One region of the Priestia sp. 3CA3 genome, then DNA from elsewhere that is predicted to be linked to it. Evidence: predicted binding sites of a transcription regulator. Region 1 holds the regulator's gene; each other region holds the start of a gene.
What was found. The regulator Rex, encoded in region 1, represses fermentation and respiration genes when NADH is low (regulators of the CRP and FNR family bind a similar motif). The targets are predictions, from matches to a motif close to TTGTGAAATATTTCACAA.

Region 2: a site for Rex is predicted at 1,999-2,016, ahead of AC1VNJ_RS20015 (cytochrome ubiquinol oxidase subunit I). Genes of this name have one in related genera too.
Region 3: a site for Rex is predicted at 2,132-2,149, ahead of AC1VNJ_RS21830 (L-lactate dehydrogenase). Genes of this name have one in related genera too.
Region 4: a site for Rex is predicted at 1,980-1,997, ahead of AC1VNJ_RS19640 (AtpZ/AtpI family protein). Genes of this name have one in related genera too.

What each region holds. Positions count from the first base shown of each region.
Region 1 covers NZ_JBXENJ010000025.1:4,250-8,330, reverse strand. Annotated here, with positions in the region: gene AC1VNJ_RS26300 (CPBP family intramembrane glutamic endopeptidase) at 1-562, shown strand, start outside; gene AC1VNJ_RS26295 (YdiK family protein) at 559-786, shown strand; gene tatC (twin-arginine translocase subunit TatC) at 813-1,568, opposite strand; gene tatA (twin-arginine translocase TatA/TatE family subunit) at 1,584-1,769, opposite strand; gene AC1VNJ_RS26280 (redox-sensing transcriptional repressor Rex) at 1,823-2,461, opposite strand; gene AC1VNJ_RS26275 (ABC-F family ATP-binding cassette domain-containing protein) at 2,921-4,081, shown strand, end outside.
Region 2 covers NZ_JBXENJ010000007.1:304,342-308,422, reverse strand. Annotated here, with positions in the region: gene AC1VNJ_RS20030 (LacI family DNA-binding transcriptional regulator) at 1-452, shown strand, start outside; gene AC1VNJ_RS20025 (threonine/serine exporter family protein) at 597-1,358, shown strand; gene AC1VNJ_RS20020 (threonine/serine exporter family protein) at 1,373-1,828, shown strand; gene AC1VNJ_RS20015 (cytochrome ubiquinol oxidase subunit I) at 2,129-3,535, shown strand; gene cydB (cytochrome d ubiquinol oxidase subunit II) at 3,522-4,081, shown strand, end outside.
Region 3 covers NZ_JBXENJ010000009.1:88,575-92,655, reverse strand. Annotated here, with positions in the region: gene AC1VNJ_RS21835 (lactate permease LctP family transporter) at 1-1,088, opposite strand, end outside; gene AC1VNJ_RS21830 (L-lactate dehydrogenase) at 1,151-2,107, opposite strand; gene AC1VNJ_RS21825 (cation diffusion facilitator family transporter) at 2,440-3,315, shown strand; gene AC1VNJ_RS21820 (methyl-accepting chemotaxis protein) at 3,457-4,081, shown strand, end outside.
Region 4 covers NZ_JBXENJ010000007.1:222,259-226,339, reverse strand. Annotated here, with positions in the region: gene AC1VNJ_RS19645 (S8 family serine peptidase) at 1-1,913, shown strand, start outside; gene AC1VNJ_RS19640 (AtpZ/AtpI family protein) at 2,211-2,432, shown strand; gene AC1VNJ_RS19635 (ATP synthase subunit I) at 2,439-2,810, shown strand; gene atpB (F0F1 ATP synthase subunit A) at 2,829-3,539, shown strand; gene atpE (F0F1 ATP synthase subunit C) at 3,630-3,842, shown strand; gene AC1VNJ_RS19620 (F0F1 ATP synthase subunit B) at 3,945-4,081, shown strand, end outside.

The DNA.
Region 1 (4,081 bases):
TTTACTTATTGTCTTACTGCTGCTGCGCCGTGACATGTCCATGCGTATAGAACATGCTGGAAAAACGATTGCTGTTGTCTGGTCAGTCCTTGGGGTGTTTCTCGCTATGGCTGGTCAAGCTGTAGCAGGTATGATTGAGCACGCTCTTGGCATTACCCAAGTATCTGAAAACACACAAAATATTGTTAATCTTGTTAAAGCAACGCCGTTCCTTATTGTCGTTACGTCTGTTATTGGACCAATACTAGAAGAGATTATTTTCCGAAAGATTATTTTTGGTTCTCTTCACAAACGATACAATTTCTTTATCTCTGCATTTATTAGTTCCCTTATTTTCGCTGCGGTACACTGGGATTTTAAACATTTACTTGTGTATACAGCTATGGGATTTGTATTTGCATTCCTTTATGCAAGGACGAGACTAATTGTTGTACCTATTATTGCTCATGTTTTGATGAATACAATCGTTATTTTATCTCAAACTATTTTTGCAGATAAAATTATAGAAATGCAAAAACAAGCAGAACAAATGCAGTTCATTTTTGGAGGCATGTTTTTATGAAGAATATCCCTTTAACACGAGGGTTTATTTATATTATTATGGGGATTTTATTCACCTACTTGGCAATTCAAAATGCCCAGGAAACCGTCTGGAATTTCCCCACAATCTTATTTGCACTCGTAGCCGCATTCGATTTCAGGTTTGCGGTTCGCATCTTTATCTTGCACTACAAAATTAAAAAATTGCAGCAGCAATATAAAAATCAAGATGATTCATCCAAATAAAAAAACCACTGTTTCAGTGGTTTTTTTTACATACTAACATCTTCTCTTTCTTGCTCTGCCCTTGCCTTTAACACTTTGCGATACGAAATGCGGGAAATAATGATGCTGATTTCATACAAAATTAAGAGCGGCACTGTCACCATCATGTGCGAGAGCAATTCCGGTGGTGTAATAAGTGCGGCAATAACTAGCAGTACGAAATAGGCATATTTTCGAATTTGAGATAAAAACATAGGCGTTATAATTCCTAAACGCGTCAAAAACATAACGACGACAGGAAGCTGAAACAACAAGCCAAAAGGCAGTGTGAGCTGCATTAAAAAAGAAAAGTATTCATTAATGCCAATCACTTGGTTTACATTCAGCTCATCAGAAACGCGCGTCATAAAATCAACGACAAATGGAAACAACACAAAATAAGAAAAAGAGACACCGCCGATAAAGAGAAAAATGGAAACAGGAATATATCCAAGCGTTACCTTACGCTCTTTTTCATATAAACCAGGACTAATAAATGCCCAAAGTTGATACAGTGCAACAGGAGCTGCAAGTACACAGCCGATAATAACAGCAAATTGCATATAAATCTTAACTGGATCTGTTAACCGAAATGCATTCATCGTTAAATTCTTTGCCTCATCAGCATGCTGTAAATAGACAATAACCTTATCCGCTATAAAAAAGCCGCCAATTGTGGCAATCACAAAGAAAAATAAAACAATTAAAATGCGTTTTCGCAGCTCTCCTATATGATCATATATTGACATTTCTTGTTCGGTCATACTATGATCACCCTTTTACTCTTTGTCATCTACTTGACGCTGTTTATCTTTTTCACGATCTTCTGATGCACCACTAGCGGCATGCTTAAACTCTCTAAGCGTTTGGCCCACTGATCTTCCTAGCTCCGGTAACCGTTTCGGTCCAAAAATAAGCAGTGCTACAATCGCAATAATAATCCAACTGCCTGCTCCAATCCCCATATTCCCACTCTCCTTATTAATTTAGACTTAAGGAAATCGTAACACAGTCCGCCTTATTCAACAGGATAATTTTTCAAAAAGTAGACGAGCGACTGTAATTCTACAGCAAGATCAATATGATGGAGTCGAATCTCATCCGGTACGTTTAAGCGTGCAGGAGTAAAGTTTAAAATTCCTTTAATTCCGCAACTCACTAAACGATCAGTAATTTGCTGAGCAACAGTGGCAGGAACGGTTAAAATCGCTACTGAGATGTCATCACTCATATAATCTTCCAATTGGTCAAGATGATAGACCGGCACGTCGCCTACTTTCGTACCTACTTTATCTTCTATCACATCAAAAGCGCACTCAATTTTGGTGTTATTATTTTTAATAAAATTATAATTTAAAAAGGCCGTTCCTAGATTCCCTACGCCAATCAGTGCTACTTTCGTTACTTCATCTTGGTCTAACGTTTTACGGAAAAATGTAAGTAAATAATTCACATTGTAGCCGTATCCCTTTTTTCCTAATGCACCAAAGTAAGAAAAGTCCCGACGAATAGTAGCAGAATCCACTTTCACTGCCTCACTTAACTCCGCTGACGACACACGCTGTTTACCAGAAGCATGCAAATTTTTCAAAAAACGATAATAAAGCGGCAATCGTTTAGCCGTTGCTTGTGGTATTTTTAATTGTTCAGTGTTCACGTTGTACCCCCTCAGTTCATGTATGTCATTACTAACATTTTCAAGTCATATTGCATTACCTTTCACAAAGCATCAACCGCTTTGAGGTAGCGCTTCCAATTCTCTCTCTTTTCTCTTGTTTTATATATACTCCGCTTCACACCTCGACGGCTTTTGTCTATTCAGCACTCCTTAAAGTCGGTATGTAGAACGAAGCAATTAGCCCTTCAAAGGATCGGTTTGTTAGTCATGACGGATTTTTTTACATCCATCATAGATAAGTTCAGAGATGCACTTATCTCTTATTTTAACATAGTATCCTGTATAAAATGTGCAGGTAAAATCATTTTATTTCATGAATCAAAACATTCGCTTCATCATTTGTCCTTGTCCCTCTACAAATTACAAACGCTTGTAGGAAGAACTTGTAGTTAAAAATATGTTAAAATACACTATGGATATACTACTAGAGGTGAAAAAATGATTATTCTACAATTGAACGGTATTACAAAATACTATGGGGCAGAACCCATTTTATCGAATATAAAGTTAGAAGTACAATCAAAAGACCGCATTGCCCTAGTGGGACGAAACGGTGCTGGTAAATCAACTTTATTAAAAATTATTGCTGAGCAGCTTTCCTATGACAGCGGAGAAATTATTAAACCTAAGGGTGTTTCCATTGATTATATGGGACAAGATACAGTTCTTGAGTCAACACTCTCCATATGGGAAGAAATGATGACTGTCTTTGCTCCATTAAAGAAGATGGAAAAAGAATTACGTACGCTTGAAACGAAGATGGGTGATCCAGACATTTTTAATGATTCAGTTCAATACGAAAAATTAACCAAAGAGTATGATCAGCTTCAAGTAACGTTTAAAGATTTAGGCGGCTATCAATATGAAGCGGATACACGATCTATTCTTCACGGTTTCCGTTTTTCAAACTTTGACTACAGCACCCCTATTTCCTCCTTAAGCGGTGGACAAAAAACGCGCCTGGCTCTTGCAAAACTGCTTTTAACAAAGCCTGATTTGCTTATTCTGGATGAGCCTACCAACCACTTAGATATTGAAACTTTAGCATGGCTGGAACAGTTTCTGCAAGGGTATGAAGGAGCTATTTTAATCGTTTCACATGATCGTTACTTCCTTGATAAAGTCGTAAATCAAGTGTATGAAGTCGTACAAAAAACAACGGTGAAGTACACGGGCAACTACTCTAAATACCTTGTACAAAAAGCAGAGCGATATGAAAAAGAGTTGCGTCAGTACGAAAAGCAGCAAGATGAAGTCGCAAAGCTGAATGATTTTATTCAGCGAAACATCGCCCGCGCATCGACTACAAAACGTGCGCAAAGCAGACGTAAACAGCTCGATCGAATGGAGTTAATAAATCGACCTAACGAAGGCGAAAAATCAGCTAGTTTTTCGTTTGAAATTGAACGTCAAAGCGGAAATGAAGTCTTAAATCTGGAAGATGTGTCTATCGGATATGATGAACACAACTATGTCGTCCAAGAGGCAAACCTTCGCATTAAAAAAGGGGAAAGCCTTGCGTTGGTTGGTCCTAATGGCGTGGGGAAATCAACTTTATTAAAAGGCATTGTGGATAAACTCAGCTGCAAGACTGGAACC
Region 2 (4,081 bases), on a different contig from region 1:
TCGGGTTCGTTGGAAAAGCTGTAAGCGGAGTCGAGCACCGTCTGTCTCTTTTTTATCAGTATGTACCGTCAGCAAACGCAAAGTTTGTGAAAGAAGATATGAATAACTCAGATGAACTATATCAGTTTATAAATGAGCTAGCTCATCATCCAGAGCCCCCAACTGCGCTTATTTGTGCTACGGATTACATTGCTCTGAAAGTGATACACTGTGCGTGGCAAAACGGACTTCACGTTCCAGCGGATTTGTCTGTTATAGGGTTTGATGATATTACAGAAGCTAGTGAAGCGCAACCTCCGCTAACAACCATCCGTCAACCGATGGAAAAAATGGCTGAAAAAGCAGTAAACCTCTTACTTCAGCAAATTCAGGATCAGCAAGAAATAGATCAGGTACAGTATAAAATGGCACCTGTATTAGTAGAGCGTGAGACCACAAAACGTATGAATTGATAAGGAATGTATATACTATTCCTGAAAGTGTGAGACAAAAAGTCCACACTTTTTTGCATTAACCATTGCGTCCACTTCCCTCTTTCTTATACACTGTATGCTGTAGGGGAAAAAACCAAGCTTTAATATGTTTGGAGCGATTTGATGACACAACAAAAATTAGATAAATATGAAATTATGGACGTTAGCTTACTAGCAGGTAAAATTATGTTAGAAAGCGGAGCAGAAACGTATCGAGTAGAAGACACAATGATGCGGATTGCAGCGTCTTATGGTATAAAAAAATCCCACAGCTATGTGACGCCAACAGGGATTATGTTTTCACTTGAAACGAAAGAACCGACGAAAACGAAGTTAATTCGTATTTCCGAACGAACGACGGATTTAAAAAAAGTAACTATGGTAAATAGCGTCTCAAGAACCATCAGTCAAGGAAACATCTCCTTGGAGGAAGCGTATGAAATGCTACAAGAAATTGAAGCAACGAACGTAGCTTTTCCACTATGGGTTCAACTTGCAGCTGCATCCATTTCTAGCGGATGCTTTTTAATCATGTTTCAAGGTTTATGGACGGACTTTATTCCAGCGATGTTTTCAGGAGGTCTCGGATTTTTAACCGTGGTGTATTTCCACCGTCTTATTCCGATTCGCTTTTTTGCTGAGTTTACCGCTTCGTTAGTTATTGGACTTTTATCAGCTCTTTTAGTCGCTTCAGGACTAGGAACGCAAATTGATAAAATTATTATTGGATCCGTTATGCCTCTCGTTCCTGGGTTATCGATTACCAATGCAGTGCGAGATTTAATGGCGGGACATTTACTGTCTGGATTATCAAAAGGAGCAGAAGCGTTTCTGACGGCATTTGCTATTGGTGCAGGTATTGCCATTGTATTTACGCTTCTATAGAAGGGAGGCATCATATGCATATCGTAGAGCAGATAATTACAAGTTTTATTGCTTCAGCAGCGTTTGGGATTATTTTTAATGTTCCACGTGAATCATTATTAAAAAGTGGCTTTGTCGGAATGATTGGCTGGCTCATTTACTATTTGCTAACGTTCTATGGTGTAGATGAAATTCCAAGCACTGTAGCATCGGCCTTTTTTATTGCTATTATTAGTCAAATTTACGCAAAAATTTATCGTACGCCGATCATTATTTTCACCGTAGCAGGTATTATTCCGCTCGTTCCAGGGGGAACAGCATACGATGCCATGCGTAACTTTGTAGAAAATAATTATAATGAAGCGATTAGTCTTGCAGCAAAAGCCTTTATGATTTCAGGTTCAATTGCCATTGGTATTGTATTTTCTGAAGTCATTAACCAAATCATTCGTCAATCTAAATTAAATGCGAAAGCAAAATATCGACCGTAGAGAAGCAAGCTCAAATCAGAGCGTGCTTTTTTTATGAAAAAATAAAGAGATCCTGCCCTTTTTTGTCACAAGAAAGTCACGTTTTAGTCTAAAAACGTTCAAAAAATGTACGTGCACAGCTAAAAAAATAGACTATACTATGTAAATAGAAAGAGAGACATTACATATATTTGTGAAATGTTGAGCATATTTCTCGAATTGTTATGCTCAATGTTTCACAATATAAGTAAAAGATGCTCAGAAATGAGCAAAGTATCTATGGAAATGATGAATGTTCTTATATATGAAAGGAGAAAGAAGATGGATACAGTCATACTATCACGTATTCAATTTGCATCAACGACGCTGTTTCATTTTATCTTTGTACCGCTGTCTATCGGCCTTGTCTTTTTAGTAGCGATCATGGAAACGATGTACGTAGTAAAAAAAGATGAACAGTATAAAAAGATGGCAAAGTTTTGGGGGCACTTATTCCTGATTAACTTTGCTGTCGGAGTCGTAACAGGTATTTTACAAGAATTTCAGTTTGGCATGAACTGGTCAGAGTACTCAAGATTTGTAGGAGATGTATTTGGTGCGCCGCTTGCTATTGAAGCACTGCTCGCGTTTTTTATGGAGTCCACGTTCCTCGGGCTGTGGATTTTCGGGTGGGATCGTTTGCCTAAATGGCTGCACTGTCTATGTATTTGGCTTGTTAGTCTAGGTACTATCTTTTCAGCGTTCTTTATTTTAACGGCTAATTCTTTTATGCAGCATCCGGTCGGAATGGAGCTAAATAATGGCCGTTTGGAAATGAATGACTTCTTTAAATTGTTAACGAACGGTCAGCTGTGGGTGGAATTCCCTCATACAATTTTAGGTTCGTTTGCAACAGGCGCCTTTTTTATCACGGGTGTCAGCGCTGTTATGCTCTTGAAGAAAAAACATGTGGCTTTTGCTAAAAAATCATTTCAAGTTGCTATCCTTGTAGGGCTAGTTTCAGGTGTAGGAATTGCACTATCTGGGCATGAACAGGCCGGATATTTAGTTAAAACACAGCCGATGAAAATGGCCGCAAGTGAAGGATTATGGGAAAACAGCGGAAGTCCAGGTGCTTGGACAGTAACAGCAAATATTCACCCTGATGAAAAGAAAAATACGAGTGAAATCAAAATACCTTACTTATTAAGCTTCTTATCATACGGTAAGTTTTCAGGCTCCGTTCCTGGAATGAATGAGCTGCAGCAGCAGTATACGGCGAAATATGGAGAAGGAAATTATATTCCACCCGTTCGAACAACGTTTTGGAGTTTCCGCATTATGGCTGGTCTAGGTGGCGTATTATGTGCATTAGGCATTTGGGGTACGTACTTGCTTTCTCGTAAAAAACTTCAAGAAAGCAAACTATTTTTACGTATTATGACGATTGCCATCGCCTTTCCGTTCCTTGGAAGCTCAGCAGGTTGGATTATGACAGAGATTGGCCGTCAGCCTTGGGTTGTATTTGGCTATATGAAAACCGAAGATGCCGTGTCTCCTGGTGTAACAGCAGGTGAGTTGCTATTTTCTATTATCTCGTTTTCGTTCTTTTACTTAATTTTAGCTGTGATTATGGTGTTCTTGTTCGTTAAAGAAATTAAAAAAGGTCCAGATCACGATCACGAAGCACATACAAAAGTAACATCAACTGATCCGTTTACAAAGGAGGGATACAATGTTTTCTCTTAATGAATTCTGGTATTTGCTAGTATCCATTCTGTTTGTTGGTTTTATCTTTTTAGAAGGCTTTGATTTTGGGATTGGAATGGTGTCTCGCTTTTTAGGAAGAAACGACTTAGAGCGACGAGCTTTTATTAATACAATCGGTCCTTTTTGGGATGCAAATGAAGTTTGGTTAATTTCAGCAATCGGTGCTATGTTTGCCGCTTTTCCAAACTGGTATGCAACGCTATTAAGCGGGTCATATGTTCTTTTTGTTCTTCTGTTGCTTTCGCTTATCGGACGCGGTGTAGCATTTGAATTTCGAGGAAAAGTTGAAAAACAAGCGTGGAAAAATGCGTGGGATTGGGTTATCTTCTTTGGAAGTCTTTTTCCACCGCTCATTTTCGGCATCTTATTTTCAGCACTAATGAAAGGATTACCTGTTGAGCGCAACATGCAAATGAATGCCGGCTTTTCGGATATTGTGAATCTATATACCATAACGGGCGGCGTGACGCTAACGATGCTTTGCTTATGGCACGGACTTATTTTTGCGACGATCCGTACGATGGA
Region 3 (4,081 bases), on a different contig from region 1:
GAAAGGATACAAGCGATAAGAATTGCCGTACCTGTTGCTGCAAATAAGTCTATTTTTAAGACAGCAGCGTAAGGCGTAGGATCTTTTACTAAAGGCGCTGCTTTAATTACGTGATTGTGTAAAAATGGGACGTTAATAAGCAGGTTCAGATGTTCAAGCGCCGTTTTGACAAAAGAAATGCTCCAAGCCGTAACGAGTATCGTTAATAGAATAAAAGGAGACCAAGCCTTTAAAATTTGTTTTGGTGACAGGCTGAAGCTTTTAGCTGCTGCCGGGCTTGTTCTTTTAATATAAAAAGCAAGAGCAAGCAAACTCACAATAGAAGATGTGATATTTGGAAGTTCAGGGCCGATGTATGTAACAGTTAAATACTGCGTCAGTGCATAGGAAATGGCTGTGATGCTCGTTGCTTTCCATACGTCTTTTAATCCTTTTATCCCATCCATAATAAAGACAAGTAAAAAAGGGATAAGAAAAGAAATAATCGGAAGCTGCGTGCCAAGAAAATGAGCAATTTCTTTTGGATCAATGCCAGATACTTGTCCTGCGACAATGACAGGAATCCCCATGGCGCCAAAAGCTCCTGAAGCTGTATTAGCAATTAAGCATAGCGCCGCTGCTTTTAACGGTTTGAATCCAAGTCCAACTAGAAGCGCTGCTGTAATGGCAATTGGAGCTCCAAATCCTGCTGCTCCTTCTAAAAAAGCATTAAAGGAAAAAGCAACAAGCAGCATTTGCAAGCGGGGGTCATCGGTTATTGAAATAATAGATTGCCTAATGGTAGTAAACTGTCCGCTTTTGACAGTTAGCTTGTATAAGAACACCGCGCCGATAATAATATAGCTGATGGGCCAAAGTGCATACAAAAACCCATAGCCTGTGGCTCCTAAGACCATTGAGGCAGGCATATCATAAAAATAAATAGCAATAATCATAGAAAGAAGTACCGTAATACCAGCAGCAATGTGTCCTTTTAATTTCAAAAGAGTTAAAGCAATAAAGAAAAAGATGATGGGGATGAGTGCAATTAGTGCAGAAAGCCAAATATTATTTAACGGATTATATACTTGAGTCCACGTCATATTCATACACCTCTACTACATATTTAAAACAAGGGAGCGGGGGAGTCCCCCGCAAAAATCTTTTGATGTTACACAAAAGCTCTGTCGCGAGTTTGCTTAAGAATGCTAGCAGAGTGCTCGAGCTGCTGCTGTTCGTGAGGAGTTAAATTCAATTCAATAATTTGGCGCACGCCGTTTTTATTAATGATAGCCGGCACGCCGATATACACATCAGAAATACCGTATTGTCCTTCTAATAAAGCAGATACCGTTAAAATAGAATTTTCATCATCTAAAATAGCCTTGGTTATGCGTACAAGTCCCATCGCAATTCCGTAATAAGTCGCTCCTTTTCGATTAATAATATGGTAAGCCGCATCGCGTGTTTGTTCGAATAGATGCTGCATATCCGGCTCTTTTTCAATAGCAGCAGTATTGATAAAATGTTCGAGCTTCACACCGCCAATTTGCGCGTGGCTCCAAACAGGAAATTCCGTATCTCCATGTTCCCCCATAATATAAGCGTGGACGTTGCGAGAATCTACTTCGAAATAGTCGCTTAACAAGTAGCGGAAGCGAGCTGTGTCAAGAATCGTTCCTGAACCAATTACTCGTTCGTTTGGTAATCCTGATACTTTTTGTGTAACGTGTGCGAGAATATCAACTGGATTTGTTGCCACTAAAATGATGCCGTCAAATCCGCTGTTCATAATATCTTTTACAATGAATTCAAAAATTTTAACGTTTTTTTCAACTAGATCTAAGCGCGTTTCCCCTGGAGCTTGATTAGCGCCCGCTGTAATAACCACTAAATCAGCATCAGCGCAGTCTTTATAATCTCCAGCCCAGATTTTCATCGGTGTGGCAAATGGCATTCCATGATTGATATCGCGTGCTTCGCCTTCTGCTTTTTCTTTGTTCATATCGATTAACACTAATTCATTGGCAATACCTTGATTCACCATTGAAAAAGCGTAGCTTGAGCCAACAAAACCAGTTCCGATAACGGCAACTTTTCGTGTCTTTGGTGTAAATTGTGTTTTCATTTGTATCATCCTTTGAATTTTATTTTGTGATGTTTTTCACAATGTTAGTGTAACAAGAATAAATACCCTCGGCTGTGATAAAAATCACACCCTTAAAAAAATAGTAAACAATTCTACAGGGCGATTTAAAAAAGGGTTCTTCTACATGAAGTGCCACATTTAGAAAGATCTTAAACGTTTAAAGTGTTGAGTAAAGGCAACTTGTTTTGCAGAAAGCTAAAGAGTTTAACATTCTCTATTTGTATGTTAACAGCCAATAATGTTTCTATAGACCCACACGAAATCCATTTGTTACACTAAGTTTGCTTATTTTGAATAAAGGAGTGGAAGGGATGGAGAACTACTATGAGCAAGCCCAAAAAGGCGCTTGGGTTAGTATCTTATCATATATCTTTTTATCAGCATGTAAACTTATTATTGCGGGTGTCACCGCTTCCTCTGCTTTAAAAGCCGACGGTCTTAATAATGTTACAGATATTATTGCATCAATTGCCGTCTTAGTCGGCTTAAAAATCTCTAAAAAACCTCGCGATAATGATCATCCCTATGGACATTCCAGAGCGGAACATATCTCTTCACTTATTGCTTCTTTTATCATGATGGTCATCGGACTAGAAGTATTGGTCGACGCGGGTCAGTCATTATTTATGGACAAATCTGAAGCGCCTAATTTACTGGCTGCTTGGGTAGGTCTTGGAGCGGCTGCTGTTATGGGTGGTGTCTACCGGTATAATATTAAGCTTGCTAAAAAACTTGATAGCCAGTCTTTATATGCGGTTGCTAAAGATAATTTGTCTGATGCACTTGTGAGTATAGGGGCTGTTGTGGGAATTTTCGGCTCACAATTCGGCCTGCCCTGGCTGGACGTGGTAGCTGCTTTTGCTGTGGGAATTATTATTTGTAAAACAGCCATCGAGATTTTTAAAGAAGCGGCTCACTCCTTAACGGACGGATTTGATGAAGAAAAGTTAGGGCACTACAAAGAAAGCATTGGGCTTGTAGAAGGTGTAAAAGAAGTAGAAGATGTGAAAGCGCGCAAGCTTGGTAATCAAGTCGTGATTGATGTAACTGTTAAAGTAGATCCCCATTTAAATGTTATTAAAAGCCATGAAATTGCTGATCAAATTGAACATATGATGAACGATGAGCATCAGATTAAAGATACGCTTGTTCATATTGAACCTGATGCATACGAAAAGCAAAAATAAAACCAGCACGTTCTTTCGTTATGAAAGGATGGGCTGGTTTTATTTTTGGAGAAATTTGAAATAAATCACAAAAACTTCTTCAAAAATGAAAATGAAAAGCCGTTATTAGTAATATAAAGATTTTTGTAGAAGGGTGAGGGAATGAAGAGGTTAAGTGCAAAGCTCGTAGTATTTTTTAGTATTTTTATAGCTATTTTATTATTAGTTGTTTCAGGGGCTGTTTATCAATTTACCAAAACACAAATAGAAAAAGATGTAGAGATTCAGTCTCAAAGTCAAGTGAAAGAGTTAAAAGAAACGATTCATACGTACTTAGACATGTATAGTCGTTCTTTGCTGACGTATAGTGAAAATGACGTAATTGTTAATTTTGTTAAGCAGGAAGGAAATCAAACAAACCAAGAGAAAAATCCGTATTTTACATGGAATACGGTTCAAAAAGAGTTTACGCAGTTTAAAGAAAAATATCCAAACCTGGCACTTGAATACATAGGCACTAAAAATAAGGGAATGTATTCTGTTCCTAAGCAAGAGTACGGATCAGGTTATGACCCGACTTCAAGAGTTTGGTACAAACAAGCAATGGCATTACCTGATCAAGTAATTTACACGGATCCATATGAAGATGCAGCAACGAAAAAGACGGTTGTGACGATTGCAAAGGCTATTTTAGATCCAGATACTAAAAATGTGCTGGGCGTTATAGCTACTGATTTAGACTTAGATGCATTAAAAAACATTGTAGGTAAAGCAGAAGTAAATCACG
Region 4 (4,081 bases), on a different contig from region 1:
TTAGTTCACATTCTATTAAAAACTATCAGGTTACAGAAGAAAATAGCGTAACGTTCATTGGCTCAGAACAGGTAAGAGGCTTGTTTGATACTCACAATCAGCGTTTAACAGGAAAAGGGATCAAAGTAGGCGTTATCGATACGGGGGTTGATTATTCTCACCCTGATTTAAAACAAACCTACAGAGGGGGTTACGATGTAATAGATGAAGATTATGAGCCGATGGAAACCACTCGTGAGCAAGGAGAACCGACTCTGCACGGTACTCATGTAGCTGGTATTATTGCAGCGAATGGGAATATTAAAGGCGTAGCACCCCAAGCGGAAATCTATGCATACCGAGCTCTTGGACCTGGAGGAGCTGGAACGTCTGAAAGTGTTATTCTAGCTATTGAAAAAGCAATTCAAGATGATGTAGATATTATTAATTTATCATTAGGAAATGATGTGAATGGCCCTGATTTACCAACAAGCTTAGCGTTAGATCGAGCTGTTGAAAAAGGAATTGTAACGGTTACATCTAGCGGCAATTCAGGTCCAGGTTTATGGACGGTGGGCTCTCCGGGTACAGCGGGAAAAGCTATTTCCGTTGGCGCTTCTGTTTCTCCGACAACAGTTCAATTTCTAACAATTGGATTTAACAAAGAAAAAATTATGATGGCGCCAGTAGAAGGGTCTCGTCCATGGACGTTTAATCAAACGCTGCGTGTAATAAATGAAGAAGATTCCAAAGAGCAAAAGCATGCGTCGGGTAACGTCATTTTGCTAAAAGCAGAAGGAAATGCGGTTCAAAAAAAGATTAAACAAGCTGAACAGGCGGGAGCCAAAGCGGTTATTTTATATAGCCCGACAGAAAAAAGCATAGTCAGTAAACTAAAAGAGTCAGTAAATATTCCCGTGATATGGGTAAGTAAAAAAAGCGGTGACACCATTAGCCAACACATTCAGTCTCAACAACCGTACTTACGCACTGGGCAGCAAGTGGTGCAAGACTTGCTCACATCTTTCAGTTCAAGAGGGCCTGTAACGACTACTTGGGGAATCAAACCAGACGTCGTCGCACCAGGTTACTTCATTAATAGTACAGTTCCTGGAGGATATGAACGCATGCATGGCACAAGTATGGCTGCGCCCCATGTAGCTGGAGCGTGTGCGCTGATTTTACAAGCTCACCCGAACTGGTCTCCTGAACAAGTCAAAGCTTCATTGATGAACACCAGTAAAGTAATGCAGCAGCTAAACGGTCAAACGTATCGCGTATATGAACAAGGAGCGGGAAGAATTCAAATAGCAAAAGCCGTCACAGCAGAATCTTTGTTTTATCCATCTTCTTTATCTTTTGGTATTTTTACGCGTCCATCAAAGAAAGTTTTATCTTTTAAAATTGATAACCAGTCTGATAAAGCAAAAACGTATCGCTTAAACGTTCCAAAAAGGGATGAAGGAGTGAACTGGGATGTTCCATTACCCGTCACGGTGCCACCCCGTCAGACAAAAGAGATAGCTGTCACTTTATCGGTGCAGCCCCGTTTTAAAAATAAAGGTATATATGACGGATATTTGGAAATAAATGATTCACGTGAAACATTTTCGCTTCCCTATATGTACATGATTAGCATTCCAGATTATCCTCGTGTCATGGGATTGCAAGTAGCAGCGGAAAAAGAGAAAAATACGTATAGCTATGAACTGTTTTTGCCTGAAGGAGCAGATCAGTTAGGCGTCGCTCTTTTTGATAAGCAGTCTTTACAGTTTGTATCGTATTTAGATGTTGACGTGGATGTAGAAAGAGGCATGAGAAAACGAAAAATAACGATTGATGAATCGCTTGTACCAGGAGTGTACCAAATATTTGCATTTGTGAAAAAGCATAGACAAGAGCAGGTTGTACACAGTACAATAACGATTGAATGAACCTCTTTAAATGTTTTCATTTGAAGAGGTTTTATGTGTGGCAGAAATGTGAACAATAAGAAGAGGTTGTGAAGTTTTTAGCTTAAACACATTGACATTAAATATACGCTATTGTATGCTTACAGGGAATATAAATGATAAGGTTTTCAACCTGTGAAAACCGTTGATATTTCTGCGTATTTTATTAGCTGTTTTTACCTTTTTTAGCAATTTTTTTTGCCTTTCTATCATATATTGAGCTATGAAAACGATAGAGAATTCGGAAAAAAGAAAATTTTGCAAAAGGGGTATGAGCTTATGAAAGATCGCAACCGTCATCCTTTGCAAGCGATGGCATTAGTGTCAATCATTCTATCACAGTTAGCAGGTTCAGTCTTAATTGGCTTATTCTCTGGAAGATGGGCTGATCAATGGCTTGACACCGAACCACTATTTTTGATTTTAGGCCTTCTTTCAGGGCTAGCAGCAGGTGTTTTTATGATGCTGCGGACAGTCCACCATTTTTTTTCAGGAGATTAATAATTCATGCAGGATTTGCAGCACGTTTTTCCAAGACTTCGTTCATACATATTGTATTTGTTAGCATTATACGTTCTCGGCTGGGGATTTACAAGTTATAAGGCTGTTTTTGCAGGTTTAATTTTAGGAACCGCCCTGAGTTTGTATAATTTGTGGAACTTAGTAAGAAAGTTTGAGCAGTTTGGACAGGCGTTGGATGAGGGGAAAAAGCCCCGTTCAATTGGGACTGTTGTAAGATTTGCAACAGCTGCTCTCGCAGTTGTGATTACCATCTCTTATCCAAAAACCTTTCATATTATTAGTGTAGTTGTGGGATTAATGACGTATTATGTTGTCATTATCATAGATTTAGTTGTTCAAAATATGCGTAGAAGATAGAAAGAGAGGTGAACACAGTTGGGTCATGAATCACCAACTATAGAGTTTCTAGGCCTTACTTTTAGTCAAAGTAACTTGCTTATGGTTACCGTAGCTTCTGTTATTGTATTCTTAATTGCAGTTTTATGTACTCGTACTCTTGCTATGAAGCCAAGCGGTGCACAAAACTTTATTGAATGGGTCTTAGATTTTGTTAAAGGACTCGTTAATAGCAATATGGATTGGAAAACAGGTGGCCGCTTTTTGACGCTAGGTGTAACTTTACTTATGTACATTTTTGTGTCAAATATGTTGGGTCTTCCATTCGCCATCGTGATTGACCATAACTTATGGTGGAAATCGCCAACCGCTGATCCAGCAATTACGCTGACGTTAGCCGTTATGGTAGTTGTACTATCACATTATTATGGTATTAAAATGCGAGGTTTCTCTGCATACACGAAAGATTACTTCAAGCCAATGGCATTTTTATTCCCGCTTAAGATTATCGAGGAGTTTGCCAATACGTTAACGCTTGGCCTTCGTCTTTACGGTAATATTTATGCTGGGGAAATTTTGTTAAGCTTGCTAGCTGGTTTAGCAACAACAGGCTTCCTAGGTACAATTGGAGCTGCTATCCCAATGCTTTTATGGCAAGGATTCAGTATTTTTGTAGGCGCAATTCAGGCCTTCATTTTCACAATGTTAACGATGGTTTATTTATCTCACAAAGTGAGTAGCGACCATTAATTTATAAAGCTTTGTTCAAGTAATACCCAATTTGGACAAAACAAAACTTAGTTAAACAAAATCATATATATTAAGGGAGGACTTTATAAAATGGGTTTAATAGCATCTGCAATTGCGATTGGTTTAGCGGCACTAGGTGCTGGTATTGGTAACGGTCTTATCGTTTCTAAGACGATTGAAGGCACAGCTCGCCAACCAGAAGCACGTGGTACATTAACTTCAATGATGTTCGTTGGGGTTGCCTTAGTTGAGGCGCTTCCAATTATCGCCGTAGTTATTGCATTCATGGTACAAGGTAAATAATAATGTGTTACATGTGGCGAAGATCATTCAAAAGAACCTTCGCCATTACTTTATGTCTTTAAGAAGTAAATTATATATGTGGAGTCTCTGAAGGGAGTGAACATGGCCGTGTCGAACATGTTTGTGTTAGGAGCAGCAGGCATTAATGGTGGAGATATTCTTTTCCAATTAGTGATGTTCCTTATCCTACTTGCGTTACTTCAAAAATTCGCGTTTGGTCCTGTAATGGGAATCATGAA